One region of the Bacteroides ovatus genome, then DNA from elsewhere that is predicted to be linked to it. Evidence: riboswitches for the same ligand, from Rfam matches in the RefSeq annotation. Region 1 holds a riboswitch; the other holds the start of a gene.
What was found. Region 1 has a riboswitch for cobalamin ahead of Bovatus_RS20490 (DUF4465 domain-containing protein). Riboswitches for the same ligand answer to the same signal wherever they lie in the genome.
Positions count from the first base shown of each region.

Region 1 (8,554 bases):
CCACCAATGCCGGGCTGGTCGCGCAGCATCGTTTCCCTTACGACCACAATATCGGGTTGGATGCCAACCTGCAAGCCGTGAACGAGAAGCTGAACGAACTGGAAGAGTATCGGGCAGAGCTACAAGAGGCTGAATACAGCGTCGGTATGCGCCGGTAAGGATGGAAAGAAAAAGATGCGGAACCGGTTGGCTCCGCATCTTTTCTTGTTTTCGGTTTTTTATTCTTTCAGTAAATCATCCATCATGGACTGCAAATTTGCCATGTCACAATATTGGTTATATCCTCCTCTGTAGTCTTTTGCGTGTTGGGCTGTCCGTATCAGAAACGAATCAAGTTCAACTCTTACGCCGCCGCCCATTCGGGCTAACGTGGAAGAGTGACTGATGTAAACGAACTTGCCGTTGCGCTCGATGAAACATGAGGTATCATAATGTCCTTTTAAGTTGGATGCCACCTGTGCACCGACCGCCGTTGCATATTTGGAAATCTCACGTACCAATGCTGTCTGGAAACTGCGATACTCTTTTGAAACATAGCCTCCTGCATCTGCAAGGATAGCGTTCTGCCATTTGGTATAAAAATTCTGTGCCATATTGATATTTATTATTCGTTCCGCAAATAACTTTTCCACTTCTCGCCGTCAATGGTCAGTTTGCCCATTTCCCAATCGTATTCCACTTCCGGTATATTGGTATAAGGGAAATGAACGGTGTAACCTATCTGTCCGTAAGAGCAATGCAGAGGGGTAACACAAATCTCCCAACCGAAGTAAAGTTGCGGTGTGCAGTATTTCCGCCAGTTGAAACGACCTGCGGCAATATTGCCGCAAAGCCGTTTTAAGATTTTGTCTTCGTTTGTCATTCTGTACCTCCTTTGCTGAGTATGGTGAGTTGTCCGGGACGGTCTGGGAACCAATAGGCATCACTGTCGATATATACGCATCTACCGCCATTCCAAGGTTTTCTGAAAGCTAATACTTCTTTGGGGCCAAATACCACCCCGTAGTCGTTAGTAAACGCCACCATATCGCCTACAGCCAAATCATTGTCTGTTTCCATGACTTCGGAAAGACGGTTGAAAAACTCCATGCCCTCGGCTTCACGCTCTTTTTTCCAGCGCAAAAATTCCTCTTTGTGGCTTCTCGATGAGCCAATAGGTGATAGCTCCGATGCCAAGACTTCAATCTCTGAAGAACCTGTTGCGATTAAAATAATACTGTCGCTATCCACTTTTTCGGGAGTTGAGATAATTCGACATTCTACATCGTTATCGGCAGTGTGCCAATAAAGGAGGTTGCCTTGCTTGATGAAATCGTACTTGCTCATTGTCTTTTGATTTATTGATTTTTTATTTCCCTTTTCTTGAAGTCTTCTGACTTCGCCCAAAAGGGTTGTTTTCATGTGCGTTCCAAACGGGGGATACAAGAACGACGGACAAGGAACCTGCGATGAAATTTTATGAAATACCGTTATCTCCGATTACGGAAAGTTGTCATCAAATTTTATTTCAGGTAGCGATAGCGGTACTTGAACCATGTTCGTCCACCGTACCTTTGCACACGAAAACAAGCCTGTGGCGTATGTCGGGGTAGTGAAGGGATTATACCCTTAAAAAAGGAATATACCGGCAGTGAAACCGGTGGCGGAAGCTCTGCAGAGCATATTTATAAAAGTAACCGGTGAGCCTGTGCAAAAAAGAGAGTAACCACCCGCCTCAAAAGCGGGTGGTTGCCAATGTTTCGGACAAACATCAGAAGTGGTAATCAACAACTCCTCCGATGTAGAGTATCGTTCCCGGTTCAAGCCTACAAACAAACTCCATAAACGCAAAGGACTGTTCGGCAAAAGATTGGCAGCCGTCGCCATCCAAATAGAAATGATAGGCGACATCCAACGGATTTTCCACTGCCTGTTTGAGATAATAGGTCGACCCCCATTCCAACATATTATCTGCCGTAAGAGCATCCGCTCTCTTTTTGATATTGGCGACATACTCCTCTTTCCATTGCTCTATGCCACCATTATAGCGCATGGTGTCATCGGATATAAGCTCGAACATTCCGTTGGGTAAGGCATAATTGACCAAATTGGCAATATCCTCTTTACGGTTTTCCTCGTCTATTTCTGAACAATAGTCATAGAAGCTCCCGTCTCCTTGCTGGAGTGTGTCCTCATTCAGATAGTTTTCTTTGTCTATCGGCTCCGTTGAAATTTGAAAAATCCTGCTGTGCATAATTGTAAATTTTAATTTGTTAAACTTTTTATTTCCCTCTTCTTGAAGCTCTTTCGGCTTCTCGTTGGGGAATGATTTTTATGCAGGACTGACAGACGGATCGAGGCAAATAAGACAAGTGAACGGCGGGCGGATTTTACGGAATACCCCAATCTGCGATTTGCGGAAGGCTGCTGTAAAATTCGCAAAACGTTAGCATTTGCGGCTCTTGGCAATTGACCGAACGCTGTACCTTTGCATAAAAATCACCCGACAGGAATTGCCGACATAAGGGGAGAAGACGAATTAAAAAATAAATGATTGGGCAATGGCATATCGTTATTCGCAACTAAAAAATGGTAGAAAGAGTACATTTTTATATTCATAAAAGCTGTTATCAGAAAAAAATGGAGAAAAAAGAAATTATATAAAAAATAACTCTTAACTTTGCACCAGTTAAGTTTCCTATCGAAGTGTCGATTGGAATTAAAAGGGAATCCCGGTGAAAATCCGGAGCTGTACTCGCAGCTGTAAGTCCTATTAAAGTTTATCGCACTCTTTGCCACTGGTGAAAGCTGGGAAGGCGCGATAAGCGGGATGAGCCAGAAGACCTGCTTGATAAGATATGATTTAGTGACCACGGGATAATTGGCATTAGATCAAAATGAACAGAGGCTCATCCAAAGACCACCTGTATTCTTTTTGATAACCGGTTTCTCATTCGTTGCAAATCTATCGCAAGGAAAACGAATGTGTAATTAAACTTTTTGTTTAACTTTTAATACTTGAGTTATGAAAAAGAATTTTAGGTTTATGGCAATGGCCGTTGTAGCAATGGCCGCCACAGTGTTCACCGGATGTTCGTCCGACGATGACTTCCTTACTCCGTATGAAGAAAGTGCGATTCAAACCCGCGCAACACCTAACCCCGATGGAACGACTACCATCACGTTTGATGATTTTGCCTCTTCGATGATGGCTATGACAACTTCCTACGGTGCTAATTATTATGGAAATGTGGGTTCGTATACCCAAGTAAAAGAAATTGCTGATCCAGATGGAGTGTTCATGTCTGAGATTAACACTGTGACTAATAATTATGGAACATTCAACAATTTCTCTTGTGGTGGATTAGCATTGTCTAAATGGAATTACCGTACCAATCCATCTTCTGCCGAAGGAATTACGATTACCGGTGATACCATACCGAGTGATTGGTGGTATTCCTATAACAATCAAATGAGTGTTTATGATACGACTTCTGTTAATGGCTCTAACGAAGGTGCAGGTCATAGCGGAAATAATTTTGCTGTTGTTTATGGTTATTCTGATGAATATAATACCGAATGGATGGCTCAACCCGAATTCTATTTAACAGGCGAATATACTCTAAAAGGTTTATGGTTCTGTAATTCATCATATACCTATGGTGTAATCATGCATGGTAATAAATTCGGCGCATCCGGTGTAGCTACTCCGCTGTCAGCACAAGTCGATGCAGGCGGAAACCATATTGGGTATTTCCAAGTTGAACTTGAATGTTATGATTTTGCTGGTAATAAGTTAGCTACATACACCAAGGTATTAGCCGATTATAGAAATGGGAAGAACGAAAATCCCGTTACTACATGGACATATTGGCCTATTAATCAAGCTGGAGTAGGATTTGTGAAATTTAACTTTTCAGGTTCCGACACAGGAGAGTATGGCTTAAATACCCCTGCATACCTCTGTATTGATGATATTGTTTTTGAAAACTAATTTTATAACCACCCCTTTCAAGGAAATTTAAACTTGGAAGTGGTGGTTGTCTTTTAATCTAACCAGCTTGTATTCATGGTAATCAAAAATTTATTTTTTTTTACACTCGCTGTATTATTCATATCCTGCAATCGGGATGAGGTTGTCGTTGCAGAATCCGGACAAGCCCCAGTGATTGAACTCGATAGTGAAGACGGTATCTATGCAGTCAAGATTGGCCGGGAACTGGTCATCGCACCGACTTACCGGTACGCAGACCATGCCTTGTTTGCCTGGACCATAGAGGGGAAACTGATTTCCACAGACCCGACCCTGAAATACACGTGGGATGAATCGGGGGAGGTCTTTATTACGCTGCGGGTGGACAACGAAAACGGTCATGCCGAAGAAGAGGTGAAAGTGGAAGTGAGGGATTTGTTGCCCCCGGCCATCAATCTGTATGTGCCGGCCAAAGGATTGAAAGTACAAAAAGGCATAGAGAATACCCTGACTGCCGTGATTGCCCATCGCGACCTTGCCGGTTTCAAGGTGGAATGGGTACGTGCAGGGGTTGTGGTATCCACCGATACGACCTATACGTTTAAGGAAAATCAGGTGGGAGTTTTTCCGATTACCATAACAGCATCCAACGAGGATGGTGAAACCAAGAAAGAGTTGGAGATAGAGGTGGTCGAGAATATGCCTTATGAGGTTGTTTTCCCTGCCCCGTCTTATGAGCAGTCTGTTTCCACACGCTATACGTTTGCCGGGCGACCAGTGTTCTTGCGTCCATTGCTGGACTATTTCGAGAATCCGCAATACCGCTGGAGCATAGACGGTAAGCCCGTGGAAGGTGAAACCGGTCGGGTGTATAAGTTCACCCCTTCGTCCGCCGGAGAATACCGGATAACCGTCTCTGTCACCGAAATGCAAAATAGCATATCCGTGGAATCCGCCGTCACCGTAGTTTGCGTGAACGGGTCGGAATCTTCCGGATATCGTGCTGCTTCAGGTGCGAGTTCGGCCTATTCCAACAGAGTGTATGAATATACGCCGGCTCCCGGACAATTCATCAACGAAACCAATACTGGTGGTTTTACCGGTAGCGAATCGACCCGAGAAGCGGCCGTCGAATATGCTTCCAAGCGTATTGCCAAGCAAAGTTATGTATCTCTCGGCTCCTTTGGCGGTTACATCATAGTAGGGTTTGACCACAGCATTCAGAATAAGGGTGGATATGATTTTGCTATTCAGGGCAATGCCTTTGATTCTTCCAATGAACCGGGGATAGTGTGGGTGATGCAGGATGTCAACGGCAATGGACTTCCCGATGATGAGTGGTACGAACTGCGGGGCAGCGAAACAGGGAAACCCACCACCATTCAAGATTATGAGGTGACCTATTTCCGACCGGCCTCGGATGGTTCACACACTTATTGGATTGACAATTTGGGAAACACTGGCTGGGTCGATTTCAATGCCTACCACACGCAACCTTACTATTATCCGTTGTGGATTACGGCCGACTCCTACACTTTGTACGGTACTCGACTATTGCCACGCAATTCACAAAGTCCATCCACAGGTTACTGGAGTAACTCTCCTTATGACTGGGGGTATGTGGATAATTGCGGTTCCGATATGTTGGCTGGTGATTCGTATGACGGTTCTGGACAGAAAAACGGATTCAAAATATCTAATGCCATGTATCACGACGGCTCTCCGGTAAATCTCCAATACATCGACTTCATAAAAGTTCAGAATGGAGCCTTGGCTAAAAGCGGCGTTTTAGGAGAAATCTCTACCGAAGTATTTTCGTTCCAAGATTTAAACATAAAGTAAAAAACAATAATAACATATTACAAATGAAACCAATCAATTTTAACTTGCTGTTCGGCCTTTTCTTCGGTATTTTGGCTGTCGGCTGTTCCGATAAGAACGAAATTCCAGTTGATGCTGATGATAATTTCATCACATCCGTGGTACTGAGTGTGAATGATAAGACATATGATGCTGTCATTGAGAACAACACAATTACGATGACTGTACCATACACAGTTTCTCTTGATGGAGCAAAGGCATCTTTCATTTACACACCTTCTGCAAAGATATTCCCTGATCCAACATCCATAACTGATTGGAACACTGAACGTACTTTCCGTGTTACTTCTTTTAATGGAGCTACCAATGACTATACTTATGTTGTTGTGAAGGATGAGATAAGAAGTGAGGGTGATGTAGAACTGAAAAAAAACTCAGAAGTAGCTGCTTTTATTGAATCTGGCGTTACAATCATAAAAGGTAATCTTATTATTGGTTCGGACGCAGAAAATGCAGAAAATATCAGTGATATTTCTGGACTTAGTATTATTAAAGAAGTCGAAGGAACCATCACAATAAAGAACAGCTATACCGGTGGAACGCTGACCGGTTTGGACAACATTACCAAAATCGGCGGTTTGTCGATTGGTTCGGAGGAAAACCCGGCTGCGAACGAAACGCTGGAGATGGTCTCCATGACCAAATTGAACGAGGTAACGGGCAATATCCATGTGTACAACAATGGTGTAAAATTCGTTCAGTTTGATCTGCTAAAAGCTATTGAGGGTGATTTTGTTATCAGTTCGTCCACATTGACAACGCTTCAAATACCCGAACTGATAAACGTCGGAGGGGCATTAAACATTTTCGGTATGGGTAAAGGTGCAATTAGCACATTGGTATTTCCCAAAGTACAGACTGTTAAAAATTCGTTAAGCATTAATGAGATTTCGACTTTAAAATCTATCTCTTTCCCTGAGCTTATTGAAACAGGAAGTATTAATTTTTCATCTTTGCCTATCGAGTTTGAAAAATTATCAATGCCCAAACTTTCTGTTGTTAATGGAGATTGTTTTATTATTTCGAACTATATTCAAGGAGATTTGTTTTCCACTACAGGAAATGTTTCTCTTACTAATCTTGATGAAATGTCGAATCTGGCAACCGTAACAGGCCTTCTTTCAATTTGTTATTTCTATGAACTTTCATCATTATCAAATCTTAAAAACTTAAAAAGAATAGGATCGTTAAAATTAGAGAAGCTAATAAGTTGTTCTTCTCCTATAGACATTAGTGATGCTGTTTTTTCTAATGAAGATTCAGAGGAATCCATTATACGCATCTCGGAATGTAAGAAACTACAAAAACTTATAACGAAAGATGATCTTTCGAATGTTTCTATTTATATTGATGCCTGGGCGAATAACTATGTTGATTTCAATTTTAAAAAGGTAAAGAATTTATCATACATAACACCAGACAAAAAAGTTTTTACCCTTCCAATTGAAGAGGTACACGGCGACTTTTATTTTGGTGCAGGGATGAAATCTGGCATCGTTGCAAATAATCTCAAATTTGTTGACGGCTATATGCATCTCAAAATTAATATGATGGCATCAAACTTAGAATTTTCAAAACTTGAAAAAATTGGCGGTCAATTTTTTATGGAGGGGGCACTTAATACTCCTAAAATGGTTCATAATTTTAGTAATTTAAAATCGATTTGTTGCAATTCAAATCCATCATATGCAAAAGAAGGTAAGTGGTCAACCAACGACCTTCCATATGGAGGATTAGATATCCGTTCTACAACCACTTATGAGCTTTTTCCTGTGCTTGAAAAAGTTGGAGGAGCGGGAATAACGATTCATGGATTTTCCGCTTTCTCATGCCCTGAATTAGTCTCTATAGCTGGATCTTTAAGTGCAGATGATGCTTCCAAATTAACATCTTTTGATATGCCGAAGCTTAAAAGTTTATCAGGAGTGAATTTCGTTAAGCTTACTTCTTTTTCTGATTTTTCTATATTTGAGCCTTTTATCAAGGATAATCAAATTACTGAACCAAATTGGATTGTAAGTGGCTGCAAATACAACCCCACCTACCAAGACATGATAGACGGGAAGTACAAGCCCGCTGAATAGATAACCAAACAATAAATTTTCTGCCAATCCTCGGTATGCTTGCCGTAAGGTAAGACTACCGGGGATTAACTATAAAAACAACGGTATGACCCATCACCAATTGAAATATCTGCTATGGAGCGTAGTTGTCGGAGCGACACTATCCTTAACCGCCTGCATGAAGTGGGACTACGGCGATGCCGTGGAGGATTTCAACGCCACGGGAGCCGGACTGTTCATTACCAACGAGGGCAACTTCCAGTACGGCAACGCCTCGCTGAGCTACTACGACCCAGAGACCAAACAGGTGCAGAACGAGGTCTTCTTCCGTGCCAACGGCATGAAGCTCGGCGACGTGGCACAGTCGATGACCATCTACGACAACAAGGGCTGGGTCGTGGTGAACAACTCCCACGTGATTTTCGCCATCGACCTGAACACCTTCAAGGAGGTGGGACGCATCGAGAATCTGACCTCCCCGCGCTATATCCATTTCCTGAGCGACGAGAAAGCCTATGTCACCCAACTGTGGGACAACCGCATCTTCATTATAAATCCGCGAACGTATGAAATCACCGGGCATATCCAAGTGCCGGACATGACGATGGAAAGCGGCTCGACGGAGCAGATGGTGCAGTACGGCAAATACGTCTATTGC
Region 1 is NZ_CP012938.1:5,397,976-5,406,529, reverse strand. It holds gene Bovatus_RS20515 (zincin-like metallopeptidase domain-containing protein) at 1-158, shown strand, start outside; gene Bovatus_RS20510 (hypothetical protein) at 219-593, opposite strand; gene Bovatus_RS20505 (hypothetical protein) at 605-862, opposite strand; gene Bovatus_RS20500 (hypothetical protein) at 859-1,326, opposite strand; gene Bovatus_RS20495 (hypothetical protein) at 1,751-2,233, opposite strand; cobalamin riboswitch at 2,654-2,845, shown strand; gene Bovatus_RS20490 (DUF4465 domain-containing protein) at 3,005-3,973, shown strand; gene Bovatus_RS20485 (PKD-like domain-containing protein) at 4,049-5,794, shown strand; gene Bovatus_RS20480 (hypothetical protein) at 5,818-7,917, shown strand; gene Bovatus_RS20475 (glutaminyl-peptide cyclotransferase) at 8,003-8,554, shown strand, end outside.

Region 2 (8,554 bases), 2.8 Mb from region 1:
TATTCGTTCCAATATTGCAAGAATGTAGAAATCCGTAATGCAGTTATCAACTCCAAAGATGCTTTCTGGAATACGGAAAATGTAACAGTCTATGATTCCGAGCTGAACGGAGAATATCTGGGCTGGCATTCTAAAAACTTACGTTTGGTAAATTGCAGGATTTCGGGGACTCAACCGCTTTGCTACGCACATGATCTGGTGATGGAAAATTGTACGATGGCAGAAGATGCTGACCTTGCTTTTGAACACAGTAGTGTGAAGGCAACGATTAAAAGTCCCGTTCATAGCGTAAAAAATCCTCGTACGGGAAGTATTGTTGCCGAAAGTTTCGGAGCAATCATTTTGGACGAAAATATTAAATCACCAGCAAATTGCGAATTGAAACTTTGGGACGATCTAACCTGTTTTGATTGAAATATGAAATATAATTTCGATGAAATTATTCCACGCAGAGGTACGAATTCCTATAAATGGGATTCGTCCGCAGATGCGGATGTCTTGCCGATGTGGGTGGCTGATATGGATTTCCGTACAGCTCCCCCCGTCGTGGAGGCATTGAAGAAGCGGGTGGAACATGGGGTTTTCGGATATGTACGCGTACCTGACGCATACTACGAAGCGATAACCAATTGGTTTGCACGACGACATGCCTGGCGGATAGAAAAAGAATGGATTATTTATACTACCGGAGTTGTGCCGGCAATATCTGCTGCAATTAAAGCACTGACAGTACCCGGCGATAAAGTGATGGTACAGACGCCTGTATATAACTGCTTTTTCTCCTCTATCCGTAATAACGGGTGCGAGATGATTGCCAATCCTTTAGTATATAGAAACAGAGGGTATCAGATTGACTTTGATGATTTGGAGAAGAAAACTTCCGATCCGAAGGTAAAACTCATGTTGTTATGTAATCCGCATAATCCTGTCGGAAGAGTATGGAGTAAGCAGGAATTAAGGCAGATAGGTGAGATTTGTATTCGGAATAATGTGTTTGTGATTGCTGATGAAATTCATTGTGAATTGGTTTTTCTGGGGCATGAATATACTCCTTTCGCTTCTATATCAGAAGAGTTTCTTATGAATTCGGTAACCTTTGTTTCGCCTAGCAAGGCTTTTAATCTGGCAGGGCTTCAGATAGCCAATATTATTTCTGCAGATGCAAATGTACGGGTGAGAATAGATAAAGCGATTAATATAAATGAAGTTTGTGATGTGAATCCTTTCGGAGTGGAGGCGTTGATGGCTGCTTACAATGAGGGCGAAGAATGGCTGGAAGAACTTAAAATCTATTTGTTTGCGAATTACATCTATTTAAAAGGTTATTTTGATGAATATCTTCCGGAATTTCCCGTAATGATGTTGGAAGGTACATATCTGGTTTGGGTGGATTGCTCGGTCTTGAATCAAACGTCAGCAGAAATAGTAAAAGACTTGTTGAAGAAAGAAAAACTTTGGGTGAACGAAGGCAGTCTGTATGGAGAGACTGGTGAAGGGTTTATCCGTATCAATATTGCGTGTCCGCGACAGCGGTTGATAGAAGGATTAAACAGATTGAAGCGGGTACTGAAATCATAAATACGAATGAAAAGAAGTAGTTAGAAAAAAGAACGCTCAAACGGTAAATATAACATACTCCGTTTGAGCGTTTCTCTTATTAAGAAATCTTTTTGGAATGATGGGGGAGAAAACGATAAGTTATATCCTCCATTATTCCATTTTCTATGTGGTACAACCGTTGATTGGTCGTTTCAGATTTTAATCCTCCCAGAGACTCGATGTAAGGTCCTAACTTTATATATTGGAAATGAGATACATCAAAGTGCTCCGGCAGCTTGCTCTTCCCGGAGTACCATCCGACTTTTACCGGAGTGATGGTCTGCTTGTGTAAAAAAGCAGCTAATTGTTCCACTTCTGCGGGTGAAGCATCACCGCCCATGAAACAGACACAGGTAATTGCTTTTCCATATTTACCGAGCAGGGTAGAAAGACTTTCTTCCGTCAATGGTTCTCCTACGTCTTCCATCAGATATGCACTGTGGCACCCTTTACAATGGTTGGGGCAGTTGGAGAGGTTGATGGCTAATGTCACCTCATCCGGTATCTCCTGAAAAACAATATCATAATCAGCGTACCGGAGCATAATATCTTAAATCGGCCTCCTTTTGCCGTGCTTGGGAGAAATTGCTGATACGCTTCATATATCCGATGACGCGGGTCAGATAATCCACATTCTCGCTGTGACATTCGGGACATTCATGCAAATACCGTTTGTCGATATGATGGCATTTGTTACATACTGTATTCGGAATATTGAATGTGAAGTAGTTGCAACCTTCGGTAGCGGCAACACGAAGCAACTGCCGGTATTGCTCTTTGCTAAGATGCTCTTCCAGATTCATGTGCAAAGCCGAACCACCCGTCAGATGCTCGATATAACGATGCCCGTGCAGGCGGAATTTATCGACAATGTTCAGCGATTTGTCTTCTACAATATAGAAATAGCTGTTGTAACATTCGCGGTAAGTCTGGAATCCGGCTTCCTTGTCCCATTTCGCGTGTTTCACACCCACATTTTCGGCAGGAATCATTTCGCAGTTGAAAAGTACTTCTTTGGTACGATATTTCTTATTGTATTTCTCAATCATGCCGAGAATCTCCTGCACAAAAGCCTCGTATTTCGGATTGTCGTTGATGTCGATTCCCATAAATTGGGCTGCTTCCACCAGTCCGTTCACGCCGATAGTCAGATATTGGCGGCTCATATTGATATAACCCGCATCAAACAAAGGTAACATACCCTTTGCCTGCAATAATTTCAGGTTCTCATTATAGGCAAGCTGTACTTTGTGAACTAGGTCTACTACTTCTTCCAGGAAGAAAGGGTAGAGGATACCTGATTTCACAGCATGCTGTATACAACGGTTCAGATTGATGGTCAACACGCTCTTCGAACCGGTAGAGACTCCTCCGGCTCCCAGTGTATAACTAAAGCCATTGTCCTGTATTTCATTACGTAGACGGCAGCAGCTACTCAAAGAGTCGGCATTGTCACTCATATAGGTGAAGAATGAATGTCCTTCGGCATACATTTCAGCGGTGAAGTCGCCATATTCCTTATCCAGTACATCGCCGTCTTTGGTCAGGAGTGCCATTGTCTCTACAGGGAATGTCAGAACGGTGCGTGTACGCTCCTTATTAAACCATTTCATAAAACGCTTCTGCAACCAGCTAAGCGAATCCCAGTCGGGTTTGCTTCCGTCGGGGAAAACAAAGTGCTCGAAAAGGCTATTGAAATAATACTTGTCATAATAAGCCACATTCCAGAAAACTGCTTGGAAATTGCGGGCACCCGTAGGCTGGTTGATGGAATATACGATTTGCTCGAAACAGTCTGTGATGATTTTATCGATCGATCTTTGTTTCAGAGACAAGTCTGCCAGTTTATCCGGATGTTTATAATAGTCCTGTCCGTATTCCAAACCAATGAAATAGTTCATGTACATCAGGAATTCAGGAGTGGCACATGCGCCGCTTAGCATACTGGATACGATAAATACCATGTTGATAAATCCTCCGCAGAAGGATTTCAGATTGGTCGGGGCGGTAGAATTGCCTCCTACTGCTGTTGTTCCTGCTATCAGCCAGGGATACATAGTAATACTGGCACAGTAGTTCGCCAGATTGGTTTCATCATTTTTGTAGATGAAGTGATGATTCAGGAGTTCCAAATAACGGTCGGAAGCCTCTTTACCATACATATCCCTCAAACGGTCTGTCAGCAGGCGGCGGTTGAGGCGGATGAAATTGGATTTGGGCAGTTCTCCTATCAGCGTGGCGATATTCTTGTTTTCCACATTGGCGTTGGCATCGTACTTGCTACCGCTGGCAGGGTTGGAAGCATCGCAATAATCCATGAGGAATTTAAGTTTGTCTCTGACTTCACGGTCTTCCAAATGTTTTTGACGATACAGCATATACGCTTTGGCCACGCTGTAATAATGTTCTGCCATCAAGGCGACTTCCACCTGGTTTTGGATTTCCTCTACGTTTGTTCCGTCACTGATACTGACACGGCTTAACACATTGGTTATCACATCTTGTGTAGCAAAACTACCTACTGATAAAAATGCCTTGGATATGGCATTTTTGATTTTGTCGAGGGAAAAAGCTTCTTTTTTCCCGTCTCTTTTGATAATGAATATCTCCGAACTAATCATACCTATATTTTAAGAATTAACAAAATAGATTTAGTGCCTACATAGTTATTCATGCACGACAATTTCTGGAGACTTGTAATAAAATGGACCTGTACGATTCGTTCTATTGCCTTTCACCCGAAAGCCTGGAATAACGGAAATTTTATCGGCAGGTCTTCTGACTTGTTTTTGTTGTGGCGCCTTCCCGATCCGTTTCATGAATCAGTGGCAAATGAATGCCATAACATTTCTCTTTTTTATGAGAGAGATAAAACTTACAGCTACGGGGATAGTTCCGGATTTTCACTGGATTCCCTTTTAATTCCGTCTGGTGATAATGCCATTCCGGAAACCGATGTTGGCGGCAAAGTTAGAAATTAAATCAAGATTCCAATTGAAAAGGAAGAAAAATATTCGCTCTTTATCAGAACGATATATGGCATTAACAACCTGATAACTTTCCGTTTATGTTCTATTCTTCGCATTTTAGTAGAGTCCGGTTTATGTATTTCCTGCCTGATGGATGAATGAAAGTGTAGAATAATGAAATAAGATGCATAATGGTTAGCGATGTTGGGATCCCTTTCTCTTCAGGGAATGAGGCGTTTGCATTGATGTTTCCATATTTTAGATTTTTCGAAAGCATAATAGATGTTAATAGGGCTCATGGCTTGCGAACTAATTTTTGATATGATATGTTGTTTAAAGTGAATAACGAATTAAAAAATAAACTAGAAAGTTAGACATGAACAAACAATACATTTCTAATGATTTAGCAGATAAAACATTACATTTAAAACTTATGAATATGAGAAAATCTATTATTTTATTAGCTTTTATATTGGGTGGCTTTACAGTAGCAAATGCCCAATCAGTTGTAGAAGGTACCAAACTTACAGATAATTGGTCTGTCGGAGTAAATGCCGGTGGAGTTACTCCCCTTACTCACAGTGCTTTCTTTAAAGGTATGCGTCCCACTTTTGGAGTGGGAGTCTCAAAGCAATTAACTCCTATCTTCGGTTTGGGATTCCAAGGAATGGGATATATCAATACCACATCCAGTAAAACGGCTTTCGATGCTTCGGATGTCAGCGTATTGGGTAAAGTCAATTTGATGAATCTATTTGCAAGTTACACTGGCGAACCTCGTTTGTTTGAAGTGGAAGCTGTGGCCGGAATGGGTTGGTTACATTATTATGTGAATGGCGATGGCGATCAGAACTCCTGGTCTACGCGTTTGGGATTGAATTTCAATTTCAACTTGGGTGAAAGTAAAGCATGGACATTAGGAATCAAACCTGCCATTGTGTATGATATGCAAGGTACTTACCCTGAAACAAAGAGCCGTTTCAATGCTAATAACGCAGGTTTTGAGTTGACAGCCGGATTGACATATCACTTTAAGACAAGTAACGGAACACATCATTTTGCCAAAGTGAGAGTATATAATCAAGCCGAAATTGACGGACTGAACTCTTCAATCAATGCACTTCGTGCAGATGTAAACAACAAAGATGGTGAGATCAGCAATGCAAACCAACGTATCAACGGATTGCAGGAAGAACTTGAAGCATGCCGCACAAAAGTGGTTCCGGTGGAGACTGTAGTGAAAACCGCCCGTGTACCTGAATCTATCATTACTTTCAGACAAGGTAAATCGTCAGTTGACGCTTCACAACTTCCTAATGTGGAACGTGTAGCTTCTTACCTGAAGAAATATGCTGATTCTAAAGTGGTTATTAAGGGATACGCTTCTCCGGAAGGTAGTGTTGAAGTGAATGCCAGAATTGCCGCAGCACGTGCAGAAGCTGTAAAAACGATCTTGGTCAACAAGTATAAAATCAGTGCATCTCGTATCACTGCTGAAGGTCAGGGTGTAGGCGATATGTTTACTGAACCGGATTGGAACCGTGTAAGTATATGTACTATTGAAGATTAAACTGATATATTACAGAAATAGAATAATGAAGGCTGCCCCAAAAGGCAGCCTTTGTTGCATATCTTGGGTTGTATTTTTGAATACTCTGAAAGTTTAGTAAACAGATTTCTTTGTACATTACATAAAATGGTTATTTTTGCAGGTATTGTTCATGCGCGTTCTGTGTTGAGTGTGCAAATATCAACCATTAAAAACTGTATTATGAAGAGAGTATTCGTTTTTCAAGATTTTAAATCGCAGAAATTCTGGAGCATAGAGGTAGTCGGAACAGATGTTACTGTAAATTATGGTAAGTTGGGGACCGACGGACAAACACAAGTGAAAAACTACGCAACGACTGAAGAAGCTGAAAAAGCAGCCAGCAAACTGATTGCGGAAAAGACCAAAAAAGGGTATGTAGAAACTGCTGAAGAAACTGCACGTGAAATGAAAGTGGAAGCCAAGAAATATACTTTGAGTTATGATGAGTATGAAAACAATGTGAATCTTCTGGATAAGATATTGAAAGATAAACATCTCTCTGAATATAAACAAATAACAATCGGTTGTTGGGATTATGAGGGTGGCGACTGTTCTGCCTTATTACAGGGAATGATTGAAAATAAGGAGAAGTTCGCACAAATAGAAGGCTTGTTCTGGGGAGATATTGAGCAGGAAGAACAGGAGATTTCATGGATTGAACAAGCTGATATTAGTCCGCTGCTCGATGCCATGCCTAAATTGAAAGATCTGAAAATCAAAGGAACCAATAATCTGCGTTTGGGAAAGACTTCACGGCCGGAGTTGCGGTCACTCGAAATTATCAGTGGTGGCCTGCCTACCGAAGTGGTAGAAGATATTCTTGGTTCTGATTTCCCCAATCTGGAAAAACTGATTCTATATGTTGGTGTGGAAGATTATGGATTTGAAGCTGATATTGAGATATTCCGTCCGTTGTTCTCCAAAGAACGTTTCCCGAAGCTGACTTATCTGGGGATCGTCAACTCTGAAGAACAGGACAAGATTGTAGAAATGTTCCTGGAGTCGGATATTCTTCCCCAACTTGAAACAATGGATGTTTCGGCTGGTACTCTCAAAGATGAAGGTGCCCAATTATTGCTGGATAATATGGATAAGATCGCTCATTTGAAGTTTATCAATATGCGCTATAATTATTTGAGCAAGGAGATGAAGAAACAGTTGCAGAGTCTCCCTATGAAAATAGATATTGCTGAAACTGAAGAGGCAGATGAATATGATGGTGAATTGTGGTATTACCCGATGATTACAGAATAGGAGATGCAGATAATCGTTGTCAGCAACTCTCTGTCCAAACGTATAGAATACTTTATTGAAGCAGGCAAACACTTGCAGACGGAAGTTCGTTTTATGACTTACGGGGAACTTTTTAACTGCTTGCCGCAACTACGGCAGGCAGTTATCAAACTGGAACCTTGTGTAAGCGATGAAACGAATTTCCTGAAATATGCGCTGTTGAATCAGGCATATAAGGAGACACTGCAACGTTTAGGCGAGATGAGGCTATCTGATGACGTGTGCTTTTTGAATACTCCCCATGCTTTATTACGTGCTCTTGATAAAAAGGAAACTAAACAAGTGTTGATGGACAGAGGGTTGAAAGTGACTCCGATGTTACCTTCTCCCCGTTCTTTTGATGAGTTGAGAGAGCTTCTTGCCGATTGCGGTAGAGGATGCTTTTTGAAACCCCGTTACGGTTCGGGGGCGGGAGGTATTATGGCTGTTCGCTATCAACCCAACCGGAATAAATGGGTAGTCTATACTACCTTACAACAAGTGGACGGAGTCATTCATAACACCAAACGTATCCACCGTTTGAGTACGGAAAAAGAGATGATCCCGTTGGCGGAAGCGGTGATGCAAACAGAAGCTATTTTAGAAGAATGGATTCCTAAAGAGCAGTTGCAGGGAGAGAATTATGATCTCCGGGTAGTGTGCCGGGAATCTGAAATTGATTATATCGTTGTGAGATGCAGTAAAGGAAGCATAACCAATCTGCATCTGAACAATAAGGCACATTGGTGGAACGAATTGTCTTTGCCGGAAGTAGTGCGGCAACAAATCTATTTTCAGTGTCAGGAAGCGGTTCAATCTTTGGATTTGCAATATGCCGGAGTGGATGTACTGATAGAGAGAGGAACAGATATTCCTTATATAATAGAAGTCAACGGACAGGGAGATCATGTGTATCAGGATATGTTTGCTCATAATTCTATTTATATTCAACAGATAAAAAACATAAAAAAGAGATATAACCATGCAAATAGATGAACTGCCGGCTGGCGAACAGACCCAAAATCCGGATCTGGATATGAATCAGGTGGTGGGTACTCATGATATATTGATGCTTTGCTTTGATACCTTGCGTTATGATGTCAGCAAGGAGGAAGAAGCGGCG
Region 2 is NZ_CP012938.1:1,707,457-1,716,010, reverse strand. It holds gene Bovatus_RS07005 (DUF3737 family protein) at 1-414, shown strand, start outside; gene Bovatus_RS07000 (MalY/PatB family protein) at 418-1,578, shown strand; gene nrdG (anaerobic ribonucleoside-triphosphate reductase activating protein) at 1,658-2,143, opposite strand; gene nrdD (anaerobic ribonucleoside-triphosphate reductase) at 2,127-4,220, opposite strand; cobalamin riboswitch at 4,351-4,571, opposite strand; gene Bovatus_RS06985 (OmpA family protein) at 5,002-6,138, shown strand; gene Bovatus_RS06980 (STM4015 family protein) at 6,340-7,413, shown strand; gene Bovatus_RS06975 (STM4014 family protein) at 7,417-8,427, shown strand; gene Bovatus_RS06970 (STM4013/SEN3800 family hydrolase) at 8,414-8,554, shown strand, end outside.
Region 2: it holds a riboswitch for cobalamin, as region 1 does, so the genes downstream of both, nrdD (anaerobic ribonucleoside-triphosphate reductase) here and Bovatus_RS20490 (DUF4465 domain-containing protein) in region 1, are expected to answer to the same signal.